Regions from separate parts of the Variovorax sp. YR750 genome, predicted to be linked through region 2. Evidence: riboswitches for the same ligand, from Rfam matches in the RefSeq annotation. Region 2 holds a riboswitch; the other holds the start of a gene.

Region 1 (6,458 bases), on a different contig from region 2:
GATTGCCTTGATGGTAGCAACCGGCTTTGGAATTGCTGGTCCGGGGCCGGGTCTCGGCCCGGCGGCCGACCTACTTTTCTTTGCTTCGCCAAAGAAAAGTAGGCAAAAGAAAGGCGACCCTACTGTCTGCGTCCCTTCGCTTCGCTACGGGCAACCTGCGGTGCTCGACGTAGGAGGGGGTCCGCAGAACTCGCTTCGCTCAAACAGCTGCGGCCCTTGTCCCTCCTACGTCTGCGCTCCTCGGCGCAGCCAGAAGGGAGTTGGAGACCGAGCAGGCCATCGCTGCGCTCGGCCTTCTGAACAGCCTGGATTGGCCTTCGCTTCGCTTGGCCCGGAATCTCAAGCCAATCGCGACAACTTCACTCACCCCAATGCCTCGTTCCAAGCACAGCAAGCGCGAAGCGTTTGCTGTGCCTTGGGGGCCGAGCGAAGCAAAGGCCCGCACATCTCCCCTCCCCTCTGGCTGCGCCGAGGAGCGCAGCGTTTCGCGGATCAGGGATCGCAGCTGTTTGAGCGAAGCGAGTTCTGCGAGACCCCGCGAAACGCGAGCACCGCAGGTTGCCCCTTCGCACAGCGAAGGGGTCGCAGACAGTGGGGTCGCCTTTCTTTTGCCTACTTTTCTTTGGCGAAGCAAAGAAAAGTAGGTCGCCCGCCGGGGCGAGTCCCGGCCCCGAAAAGCAATCTCAAGACACGGCCCGGATGGGGATATACATCTCGCCCCCGCCCGCCATGAACTCCTTCGATTTCTCTTCCATGCCCTCCGCCACGGCGGCAGTCTCGGCCACGCCCTTCTTCGCCGCGTACTCCCGCACTTCCTGAGTAATCTTCATCGAGCAGAACTTGGGCCCGCACATCGAACAGAAGTGCGCCACCTTGCTCGAATCCTTTGGCAAGGTCTCATCGTGGAATTCCCGCGCAGTGTCGGGGTCAAGCCCCAGGTTGAACTGGTCCTGCCAACGAAACTCGAACCGCGCCTTGCTCAGCGCATCATCCCGCGACCGAGCCCCCGGATGCCCCTTCGCCACATCCGCAGCATGCGCCGCGATCTTGTACGCAATGATCCCCTGCTTCACATCGTCCCGATCAGGCAGCCCCAGGTGCTCCTTCGGCGTCACGTAGCAGAGCATCGCAGTCCCCGCCCAACCGATCATCGCCGCGCCGATCGCACTGGCGATGTGGTCGTAGCCCGGCGCGATGTCGATGGTCAGCGGCCCGAGCGTGTAGAACGGCGCCTCGTGGCAGTGCTTGAGCTGCTCGTCCATGTTCGACTGGATCATGTGCATCGGCACATGGCCCGGCCCTTCGATCATGGTCTGCACGTCGTGCTTCCATGCGATCTGCGTGAGTTCGCCCAGCGTGCGCAGTTCGGCGAACTGGGCTTCGTCGTTGGCATCGGCGCCCGAGCCGGGGCGCAGGCCGTCGCCGAGCGAGAAGCTCACGTCGTAGGCCTTCATGATGTCGCAGATGTCCTCGAAGTGCGTGTAGAGGAAGCTCTCCTTGTGGTGCGCGATGCACCACTTGGCCATGATCGAGCCGCCGCGCGACACGATGCCCGTCATGCGGTCGGCCGTGAGGTGGATGAACGGCAGGCGCAGGCCGGCGTGGATGGTGAAGTAGTCGACGCCCTGCTCAGCCTGCTCGATGAGCGTGTCGCGGTAGATCTCCCAGGTGAGGTCCTCGGCCACGCCCCCCACCTTCTCGAGCGCCTGATAGATGGGCACGGTGCCGATCGGCACGGGGCTGTTGCGCACGATCCAGTCGCGCGTGGTGTGGATGTTCTTGCCGGTGGAAAGATCCATCACGTTGTCCGCGCCCCAGCGGATGGCCCACACCAGCTTCTCGACCTCTTCCTCGATGCTCGAGGTGACTGCCGAGTTGCCGATGTTGGCGTTGATCTTCACCTTGAAGTTGCGACCGATGGCCATCGGCTCGACTTCGGGGTGGTTGATGTTGGCCGGAATGATCGCGCGGCCGCGCGCCACTTCGTCGCGCACGAACTCGGGCGTGATGATGCGCGGAATGCTCGCGCCCATCGGGTTGCCCGCCACGCGCTTCGCGCGCTCTTCGTTGGCGAGGTATTCGGCCATCCACTCGCGCTTGCCGTTCTCGCGCAGGGCCACGTATTCCATCTCGGGCGTGACGATGCCGCGGCGCGCGTAGTGCATCTGCGTGACGTTGGCACCCGACTTCGCGCGGCGCGGCGTGCGCTGCAGCGCCGAGGCACCGGCGCGCAGTTCGGCCAGGCGCTGGGCGTCGCGGTCTTCGTTCTTCGCGCCGTCGTCCAGCGCATGGTGCATGCGGCCCTCGTAGCTCTCGGTGTCGTTGCGCTCCGCGATCCACGCGCCGCGCACGTCCGGCAGGCCGCGGCGCACGTCGATCTCGACCTTCGGATCGGTGTACGGGCCCGAGGTGTCATAGAGCGACACGGTCTCGCCGTTGGTCAGCTGCACGTCTCGCACGGGCACGAACAGATCGGGCCGGCTGCCCGGAATCACGCACTTGTGCGACGCGGGAAAGGGCTCGCGCGTCAGCGAAAGCAGCGAGGTGAACTTGTCGGGGGCATTCATCGGAGGCACTCCTTGTTGAGGGAAAGGGTGCTCCGCAATCGCTCGGTGGACTTCGGGATGCCCGTCACGGAAGGGGGGGTGACGGACCGGAGTCAGGGAGTGCAGCTCTTCTTACGCCGGTATGACCCGGATCAAGTTCGCGGGTCGGCAGCTTTGCCATCTCAGCACGCCACATGCGTGCACCCCGGAGCGGGGCCGATTGTGCGAGCCCCGGCCCGGCGCGTCAACCCGGGGTTGTTACTGCAGGTCGCCGTCGACGTAGAACCAGCGCCCGTCCTCGCGCACGAAGCGGCTGCGCTCGTGCAGACGCGTGGCGGCGCCGGAAGGGCCGCGCTGGCGCGCGACGAACTCGACTTCGGCATGGTCCGCGTCGAGCACGGAGCGCGAGCGGACGTCGAGCCCCAGCCACTTGACGCCCGGCTCGAACTCGATGGAAGCCGGACGTTTCGACGCGTGCCAGGTGGCGAGCAGGTACTCGCCTCGCTCCAGCACGAAGGCCGAATAGCGCGAACGCATCAGCGATTCGGCATCCGGCGCGGGCGTGTTCGAGAAATCGTCGAGATAGCGGCCGCAGCACATGGCGTAGGCCACGGGCTTGTCGCGGCGGTCGGTTCGGCCGCAGGGGCAAGGCCCGGTAGGGGGATCGATGGAACTCATGAAGACCGCTATTGGAACACCTTGCGGACCTGCTGCCGACAGGGCAAGCCCCGAGGCTATGAAGACCGGCTCGCGGAGATGGCCTCCTGCAGCGCCTGCGCGTCGGCCGGCTTGTAGATCAGCGCATAGCCCGCGCGCTCGACCTCGGTCCGCGTCGCATGCGCGGTCTCGCCGGTGAGGATGACCACGTTGCGCGCCTTGCCGACGGCCTGCAGGGCCTGCGCCGCCGCCAGGCCCGAGAGGCCGCTGCCCAGCCGCAGGTCGCTCAGCATCAGGTCGAACACGCCGCCGTGCTGCAGCGCCTCGCGCGGATTCGAGGCCAGCGCGACCTCGTGGCCCCAGTCGGTCAGCAGCGAGCGCATGGCTTCGCGCACAGGCTCCTCGTCATCGAGCACGAGGATGCGGATCGGCGCCAGGGCCGCTCCCGCAACGGGTACGGCCGCCGCTTCGCCGTCCTGCTGCGCCGCCGCGCCGGCGGACGCGGCCGCTTCCTCCAGCACCAGCGAGAAGGTGCTGCCGCGCCCCGGCGCGGTACGTACCTGGATGCGCGAGCCCATGGCCTGGGCCATGCTCGCCACCAGCGACAGGCCCAACCCGAGGCCCCGGCTGCGGTCGCGCCCCGGGTTGTCGACCTGGAAGAACTCCTCGAACACATGCGCCTGGTGCCGCGCCTCGATGCCCACGCCGGAGTCGCGCACCTCGATGCGCCATGCGGGCAGGCCATCGGCAGAACGATGCAGCCGGCGCGCGAAGACGAAGACCGTGCCCCCGGGCGTGTACTTGATGGCGTTGTCCACGAGGTTGCCCAAAAGCCGCGCCAGCATGCGCGCGTCGGCGCGCACCACGGACTCGGTCGGGCGGATGCGCAGCGCGAGGCCCTTGGCATCTGCCAGCGCGGCGAAGCGGCCGTTCAGCGCCTCGAAGACGGGATCGAGCTGCACGGCCTCCAGCCGCACCGGGGCCACGCCGCCGTCGAGCTGCGCGATGTCGAGCAGGGCATCGACCGAACCGCGCAGCGCATCGACGCTGTCGCGCATGAAGCGCAGGTTGTCGGCGTTCGGCGCGTCGCGGGTGTTGAGCGCATCGACGAAGATCGCCAGCGCATGCATCGGCTGGCGCAGGTCGTGGTTGGCGGCCGCGAAGATACGCGCGCGCTGCGCCGCGAGCTGGGCCACGTGGTCGAGCTGGCGCGCGAGCGCATCGGCCAGCCGCGCGTTCTCGAAGCCGTGCTCGATGGAGCGCACGATCAGCCGGTTCTGCTTGCGCGCGTAGTAGAGCGCCGCGAACATCTGCGACACCACCAGGCAGCCCATGAGGATGGTCACGCTGCCCGGCTCCACCACCAGCCGCAGCGCCATGCCGAGGAACATCGGCACGCTGAAGCACAGCGCGGCCAGCCACCATTGCGCGAGCGCCGCGATGACGACGCCGGAGACGCCGCTGATGAAGAAATACATCAGCAGGATCAGCGTGAGGTTGTCGTGCGGAAAGAAGAGCCACGGCGCCAGCCCCCAGATCAGCCCCGGCACCAGCATGCGCACTTCGAGCCGGCGGCGCATGCTTACCGCGTTGCCCGCGTCGATGCCGGCGGGATCGAAGCGGCGCAGGTAGCGATGCCGTTGCCACTGCGAGGTGTGCACCAGCAGCCCCCACGCCAGCGCGCCCAGGTTGTGCGTGAGCACGAGAAAGGTGATCCAGAAGATGGCGGCGACGCTGGCCGCCATGAGCGGCGTGTCGTAGGTGTCGTCCAGGTAGGCCCGTGCGAGGCTCTGGTCGACCAGCGGATTGGGGTTTGGCGCCTCGACCCAGTAGTCGCGCAGGCGCCGCAGCAGCGGCGCCGGAAAGGGCGCGCGGGGGGAGCTGGGGGAGGACGGCTGCATGGAGGGACAGGTAACCGGCGCCCGATTTTGCGCGCTTTGCAGGGCGTTCGCGCGGGCCCCGCGGGCATCCACTCTTGGCGCGGCGCTTGCTAAACGTTAGCGTTACAACGCCTTCGAGAAAGCACGCGATGTACCTCACAGCTCCTGAACAGCAGGCCCTGCGCGGCGTTTTCGCGCTGCTGGCCGAAGACGACCGCGACGAACGCGAGATCCGCGAGCGCCTGGGCCGGGCGCTGCTCGACCTGCTGCATGCGGACCAGTTCGCCTCGTTCGTGTGGGACGCCGCAAGCGGCAGCTTCGGCTCGCGCGTGGCGCTGCACATGGACCCTGCCAACCTCGACAGCTACGCGCGGTGGCACCAGCACCACGACCCGATCACCTTCGTGCTGCAGTCGCGCCGCCGCGCCACGCGCGTGACCGAGGTGATGCCGCAGCGCGAGCTTATGCGCACGCCCTTCTTCAACGACTTCCTCGCGCGCGACGGGCTGCACTGGGGCATGAACCTTCATGCCTTCGAGGGCAATCGTGCGCTGGGCGATCTGCGAATCTGGCGCCGCAAGGGGCGCGGCGATTTCGGCGATCACGAGAAGGCGCTGCTGGACCTGATCGAGCCGGCATTCATCGGGGCCCTGCAGCGGGCGCAGCGCGTGGCGGCGACTGCATCGCCCTCGCCGTCCGGCGCGCAGGACGCCGCCTGGGCCTTGCTGAGCGCACGCGAGCAGGAAGTGGCGCGCTGCGTGCGCGAAGGGCTCACCGACAAGGAGATCGCGCGGCGCATGGCGGTGAGCGTGCCCACGGTGCGCACCTACCTGCGTCGCATCTTCGACAAGCTGGGCATCGAGCGCCGCTCGGCGCTGGCGGGCCGGACCATGCCGACCGCGCGCTGACGACGGCGCCCGCCTATCGGCCGGCCGTCATCACTTCGGCGCCGGCAGGCGGCCCAGCACCTGCTCCACCGCGAGCCCCAGGGCCAGCAGCCTGCGGTCGCTGCCGGTCGGTCCGTCGAGCTCCAGCCCCACCGGCAGGCCCGTCGTCGCGCCGAGGCCCGAGGGCAGCTGCACGCCCGGAATGCCGGCGTTGCTGCCGGGGTCGGTGTTCTGGATCAGCGCGCCGAAGTTCTCGGGACTGCTGGCCTCGGGCGCGGCTGCCAGCGCCACGCGCGGCACAGTCGGGAACACCAGCGCGTCGAGCCTGTTCTTCGTGAAGGTGTCGCGGTAGAGCTTCTGCAGCGCGGGGCGCGCGACGCGCATCGCGTTGTCGTAGACCGGCTTCGCATCGACCACGCCGTTCGGCGCCGGCAGCTTGCGCGGGATGACGAAGGCCTCGAAGGTGCCCTTGACGTCGGGGCTGGCGA
Region 2 (6,458 bases):
GCGTGCCGCCGCACGCGAACTGCAATGGCCGGACGCGCAGGTGCACTTCGAATACTTCTCTGGCACCCTGCCGGCAGCGGGCGAACAAGGCGAGTTCGAAGTCGAACTGCGCAGCTCCGGCCGCGTGGTGCGCGTGCCGGCCTCGCTCAGCGTCGTGGACGCGCTGGCGGCCGAGGGCATCGACATCCCCGTGTCCTGCACGCAGGGCGTGTGCGGCACCTGTCTCACGCGCGTGCTCGAAGGCGAAATCGAGCATCGCGACCTCTACCTCACGCCCGAGGAGCAGGCCGCCAACGACCAGTTCCTGCCCTGCTGCTCGCGGGCCCGCTCACCCCGGCTGGTGCTCGACCTGTAGCAGCTCGTAGAGCACCATCCGCGTCTGCCGGCCGCGCAGCTCGGCAAGCTCCTCGATGCGGCGCGTGGCGAGCCTGCCGCCCAGCCCTTCGAAGGTGGCCTCCGAGATCAGCGTACGCGTGCCCAGCTCTTTGTTCGCACCCTCGATGCGGCTGGCCGCATTGATCGCGTCGCCGATGGCGGTGTAGGAGAGGCGGTCGCTCGACCCGAGCACTCCCGCGATCACATGGCCGGTATGGATGCCGACGCGCGTACGGAACTCCGGCAGCCCTTCGCTGCGCCATTTGTCGTTGAGCGCATTCATCTCCGCATGCAGTTCGAGTGCCGCCAGGCAGGCCCGATATTCGGGCTCGTCCAGCTCGGTCGGCGCTCCCCACAGCACCATGATGCCGTCGCCCATGAACTTGTCGATCACGCCACCGTGCCGCGCGAAGATGCCGGCGGCGAGGCTGAAATACTCGGTCAGCTGCCTCACGAGCACGTCGGCCGGCATCGACTCCGAGATGCTGGTGAAGCCCTCGACGTCGGTGAACATCGCGGTGATGCGGCGCGGTGATCCGCTGGGCCCCAGCGCGTGCCCTTCGGCCACGAGCTGCCGGATGATGTCCACCGGCACGAACTTGCTGAAGGCCTTGAGGCTGCGCGCCGACTCGTCCAGCGCCTGATTGAGGTGCTGAATCTCCAGCACACGGCTGGGTTCGATCGGCAGGTTGTCGAGCTCCAGCCGCCCGATGCGGCGCGCGACGCGCGAGAGGTTCTCGATGGGCCCGGTCACCAGCTTCGACAGTCGCAGCGAAATGAACAGCGCCAGCCCGAGAAAGCTCACCGTCAGCAGCAGCGACCACAGCACCGAGCGATGCAGGCCGCCGAGCAGCTGCTCTTCGGGCTCCCAGCTGACGAGCTGCCAGCGGGTATGCGGGATGTGCGAGGTCTGCACGAGGTAGCGGCGCCCTTCGTGCTCGATGGAGAAGGCCAGGTCGTCGGCGCCGCCCGCGGTGCTGGTCGCCAGCATGTGCGAGTGGATGGCGCCGAGCACACCGGTGTCGGGAGACTCCAGCTCGCGCACCGGCTCGGGATGGTCGCTGCGCGCGACCACATGATGGTCCGAGCTCAGCAAGGCGCTTTCGCCGCTGCCCAACGCGCCGAAGATTCGCACCAGCCTCGACAGGTGCCCCAACGACACGTTGCCGTCGACCACGAGCCCGCGCCTGTGGCCTTCGTCGTCGACACGCCCTGAAGGCCGCGCATGGCCGATGGCGAGCTCCTGCGCATCGCTCATCAGGAAGGGCTCGGTCCACACCGGGCCTTTGGCCTTCATGGCCTCCAGGTACCAGGTGCGCTTCTCGGGGTCGAAGTCGCTGCGGTAGGCGGAGATGGCCGTCGTTGCGAAGCGCTGCTTCGCATCGCCGCCGTCGAGATCGGGCGAGCTCTTGTACTGCCAGGTCTCGGTGCTGAACTCCGGACCGCGCAGCACCTGCCGGATGGCCGGGACCGGGTAGCGCACGGCCATCAGCACGTGGCCGTCGTCGGTGGCGACGTTGATGCTGTCGAGCTCCGGGGTCTGCTCGAGCATGGTCCAGAGCATCTCCGCGGTCTGCTCGCCGTCTTCTCCCGTCGCATGAACGCTCGGCGAATCGGCGATCGAGCGGATCACGCCCTCGGTCTTGGCGAGGAAGGCGAGCACGTTGTCCTCGACGCGGTCGTGATTGATCTTGTGCGCGGCGGTGCCCACCCTGGACACCAGCTTCTCGGCGGCCCAGTAGCCGAACGCCACCAGCAGCAGCGACTGCACCAGCGCGACGGCGCAGATGATGGTGCCTACGTCGACCCTGAAACGGCGCAGGCGGGGGCCCTCGAAATCGTCATCGGCCATGCAAGTTCCTCTCCAATTTTTCTTCCTGCTCGCTTATCGGCATGCGCTCCCGTTTCTTCTGTTGGTCGTTCTTCTGCTCGCGACGATTCTCGCCCCGCCCCTCCTCGCCCCCGGGTTTTCCCTGCCCTGCAAAGGCACGCCTGGCATTGCGGCTTCCCGGCAGCGGTAAACTTCGGCCCGCGCCGCGGGTTCCCGGGGCGCACTTGCTAGGGGTGCTGGGCGGCTTGCCGACCGGCTGAGAAAGTCCCTTTGAACCTGATTGAGGTAATCCTCGCGCAGGGAAGCTGGTCCGGTGGCCTCTCACGCCTTCTCGCGTGAAAGCCGCGCCACTGGGGCCTCGCCCACCTGCCAAACCTTTTGCACTGGAGCAAACGGATGGCACATGACAACAACGACAGCGCCGACAGCGCAGCCGTCTCCAACGAAGCGCTGACTCCGCTTTCCGCTTCCCAGCGTGTATTCGGCTGGCACGACCATGCCTCGCTCTGGTTCAGCCTCGGCGTGGGCCTGCTCGTGATGCAGATCGGCGCCTACCTGGTTCCTGCCGTGGGCACGCGCGACGCCGCCATCGCCATCGTGCTCGGCTCCTGCATCGGCGCCGGCCTGCTGGCCTGGACCGCGCGGCTGGGCTGCCAGAGCGGACTGGCGAGCGCGGGGCTCATGCATGCCACCTACGGCAGCGCCTTCGCGCGCCTGCCGGTACTGCTCAACATCGTTCAGCTGGTGGGCTGGACCACTTTCGAACTCGTCGTGATGCGCGAAGGCACCCAGGCCATCGGCCAGACGGTCGTGGGCCCGGCCCTGGGCAGCTTCTGGGGCGGCGTGCTGACCACGCTGCTGTGGGGCGCGGTGCTGCTGGCGCTGCTCGCGGGCTCGATGGTGAAGCTGGTGCGGCGCTTCGTGAGCCGTTTCGGCCTGCCGCTGGTGGTGCTGTCGCTGCTCTGGCTCACGTGGCAGTTCGCGACGCAGCTGCAGGCCAAGGGGCTGGATGCCTTCTGGACACGCCAGGGCGACGGCACGATGGGCATGTTCAGCGCGCTCGACCTGGTGATCGCGATGCCGGTGTCGTGGCTGCCGCTGGTGGCCGACTACGCTCGGCACGGCAGGCGCAGCACGGGCGGGCTCGGTGGCGCGTTCGGCGGTACCTGGATCGGCTATGCAGTGGCAAACGTCTGGTGCTACGCGCTGGGCGTGATGGTGGTGAGCGTGGCCGAGCCGGGCACGGGCCTCGTCACCGCGCTGCTGCTGGCGCAGGGTGGCCTCGTGGCGCTGGGCCTGATCCTGATCGACGAACTCGACAACGCGTATGGCGACGTCTACTCGGGCTCTGTCTCCACGCACAGCCTGCTGCCGCGCTGGAGCGTGAAGCGCTGGGGCCTGCTGCTGGCCGCCCTGTGCATCGCGCTGGCGCTGGTGCTGCCGATGCACACGCTGGAGCCCTTCCTGCTGCTGCTGAGTTCGGTGTTCGTGCCGCTGTACGGCGTGATCATCGGCCGGCTCGGCAGCGGCGAGGCGGTGTCGCCGCAAGGCACACGGCGCAAGGTCGATTTCGGCGCGGCTCTGATCTGGATCGCGGGCATCGCGGCCTACCACGCGCTCGCGAAGTGGGCGCCGCAGTTCGGCTCCGCGCTGCCGACGCTGGCCGCGACCTTCGCGCTCGCGTGGCTCAGCCGGCCTTCAGCGCAAGGCGGTGCGTCGGCACTGGCGCAAAGCCGTGGTTGAGGGGGCCATGACCCGCGCCGATCTTCACGTTCGCTCCCGCGGCCATCGCGCCGAGGATGTAGGCGCGCGCCCGCTCGACCGCATCGGGCAGCGTCGCGCCCAGTGCAAGGTGCGCGGCGATGGCGGACGACAGCGTGCAGCCCGTGCCGTGCAGGTTGCGGCTTTCGATGCGCGCGGAAGCCAGGCGCCGGCGGTCGCCGCCGGCCTGCAGCAGCACGTCGACCACCTCGTTGCCTGGCAGATGGCCGCCCTTGAGCAGCACGGCCTTCGCGCCGAGCCCGAGCAGTTCGTCGGCCGCGCCGTCGAGCGCATCGATGCCTTCGATGGCATGGCCCACCAGCAAGGCGGCCTCGTCGAGATTGGGCGTGACGACCACGGCACGCGGGAACAGCTCGCGCACCAGCACCTGCACCGTCTCGGCCGCGATCAGGCGGTCGCCGCTGGTGGCGACCATCACGGGGTCGAGCACAACGTTCTTCAGCTGGTAGCGGTCGATGGCCCAGGCCACCACTTCGACCACCTCGGGCGCATGCAGCATGCCGAGCTTGACGGCATCGACACCAATGTCTTCCACCACGGCCTGGATCTGCGCCTTGAGGAAGTCGGGCGGCACCCCGTGAATGCCCGAGACGCCCAGCGTGTTCTGCGCGGTCAGCGCGGTGATGGCCGTCATGCCGTAGCAGCCCAGGGCCGCGAAGGTCTTGAGATCGGCCTGGATGCCGGCGCCGCCGCCGCTGTCGGAACCGGCAATGGAAAGCACGCGTGCGTAGCGCTGGGTGGGCTCTTGGGTCTTGCCTTGGGTCATGCCGAAAATTATCGGCGACGCGAAGGAGCCTCGGCATGAGCCTGCCTTTCGATTCCGTCGCAGTCCTCGGCGCGGGCCTCATGGGCCGGCTGATGGCGCTGACGCTCGCGCAGGCCGGGGGCAAGGTCGACGTGTTCGAGGCCGGCAGTCCGGAGGCCGAAGGCGCCGCCGCGCGCGTGGCCGCCGCGATGCTCGCGCCGCTGGCCGAATCGGCCGTGGCGCCGGTGTCGGTGGTGCGCATGGGACAACATGCCTTGTCGCGCTGGCCCGAGCTGCTGGCATCGCTGGCGCAGCCGGTGTTCTTCCAGCGCGAAGGCACGCTGGTGCTCTGGCACCGGCAGGACGCCGCCGAGGCCACGCGGCTCGCGCGCGTGCTCGCGAACACCGGTGCACAGGTGCCCGAGCTGGCACCGATGCAACCGATCGACGCCCGTGCGATTGCCGCGCTGGAGCCCTCGCTCGGCCAGCGCTTCGCGCAGGGCCTGTTCCTTCCCGGCGAAGGGCAGCTCGACAACCGCGCACTGCTGGCGTCGCTGCTCGCCACGCTGCAGGCGGATGCCCGCGTCACGCTGCATTGGCAATCGGCACGGGCGCCATCCGACTTCTCCCCCGGCACGGCCGGCCAGCCCGACTGGGTGATCGACTGCCGCGGCCTCGGCGCCAGGCCCCAGTGGAACTCGCTGCGAGGCGTGCGCGGCGAGGTGATCCGCGTGCATGCGCCCGAGGTTACTCTGCAGCGCCCCACCCGTCTCGTGCATCCGCGCTATCCGCTCTACATCGCGCCGAAACCCGGCAACCTGTTCGTGATCGGCGCGACCGAGATCGAGTCGGACGACATGTCGCCGGCCAGCGTGCGCTCCACGCTCGAACTGCTGAGCGCCGCGTATGCCGTGCACAGCGGCTTCGCCGAGGCGCGCATCGTCGAGATCGCGACGCAGTGCCGGCCCACGCTGCCCGACAACCTCCCTGCCATCCGCCAGCCGCAGCCGCGCGTGATGCAGATCAACGGCCTTTACCGCCACGGCTTCATGATCGCGCCCGCCATGCTCGACGCCGCGATGGAGCTGCTGGCGCAAGGCCACTCGGCGCTCGCGGAAAGCTTCGGCCTGGAGGCTGCCCCCACATGACGATGAACATCCTGATCAACGACAAGCCCTTCGCGCTGCCCGACCACGCCACGCTCACGGACGCCCTGGCCGCGCTGGATGCCACGCCGCCTTTCGCGGTGGCGGTGAACCGTGAGTTCGTGCCGCGCTCGGCCTACGCCTCGCGCGAGTTGCAGCCCGACGACCGCATCGAAGTGATCCGCCCCGTGACGGGCGGCTGAATGATGGAGACGACAAGCATGACGACCACGAACGACCCGCTGGTGCTCTACGGCGAAACCTTCCAGAGCCGGCTGCTGCTGGGCACAGCACGCTACCCTTCGCCCGACCTGCTCGAGGCCGCCGTGAAGCGCGCGAAGCCCGCGATGCTGACCGCCTCGCTGCGCCGCCAGACGGCCAGCCAGGGCTCGGGCAACAGCGATCTCGGCAACGGCTTCTGGGAACTGCTGCGCAAGCTCGCGGTGCCGGTGCTGCCCAACACCGCCGGCTGCCACAGCGTGCAGGAGGTGGTCGCTACCGCGCAGATGGCGCGCGAGCTGTTCGACACGCCGTGGATCAAGCTCGAGCTGATCGGCGACGACTACACGCTGCAACCCGA

What was found. Region 2 has a riboswitch for thiamine pyrophosphate ahead of BMY35_RS02850 (purine-cytosine permease family protein). Riboswitches for the same ligand answer to the same signal wherever they lie in the genome.
Region 1: it holds a riboswitch for thiamine pyrophosphate, as region 2 does, so the genes downstream of both, thiC (phosphomethylpyrimidine synthase ThiC) here and BMY35_RS02850 (purine-cytosine permease family protein) in region 2, are expected to answer to the same signal.

Annotation. Positions count from the first base shown of each region.
Region 1 covers NZ_FOBJ01000014.1:198,034-204,491, forward strand. Annotated here, with positions in the region: gene thiC (phosphomethylpyrimidine synthase ThiC) at 684-2,567, opposite strand; TPP riboswitch at 2,659-2,764, opposite strand; gene BMY35_RS26675 (YchJ family protein) at 2,805-3,224, opposite strand; gene BMY35_RS26680 (hybrid sensor histidine kinase/response regulator) at 3,281-5,104, opposite strand; gene BMY35_RS26685 (helix-turn-helix transcriptional regulator) at 5,233-5,991, shown strand; gene iaaH (indoleacetamide hydrolase) at 6,022-6,458, opposite strand, start outside.
Region 2 covers NZ_FOBJ01000001.1:625,906-632,363, forward strand. Annotated here, with positions in the region: gene BMY35_RS02840 (PDR/VanB family oxidoreductase) at 1-355, shown strand, start outside; gene BMY35_RS02845 (adenylate/guanylate cyclase domain-containing protein) at 329-2,227, opposite strand; TPP riboswitch at 2,426-2,526, shown strand; gene BMY35_RS02850 (purine-cytosine permease family protein) at 2,603-3,949, shown strand; gene thiD (bifunctional hydroxymethylpyrimidine kinase/phosphomethylpyrimidine kinase) at 3,894-4,754, opposite strand; gene BMY35_RS02860 (FAD-dependent oxidoreductase) at 4,790-5,881, shown strand; gene thiS (sulfur carrier protein ThiS) at 5,878-6,081, shown strand; gene BMY35_RS02870 (thiazole synthase) at 6,100-6,458, shown strand, end outside.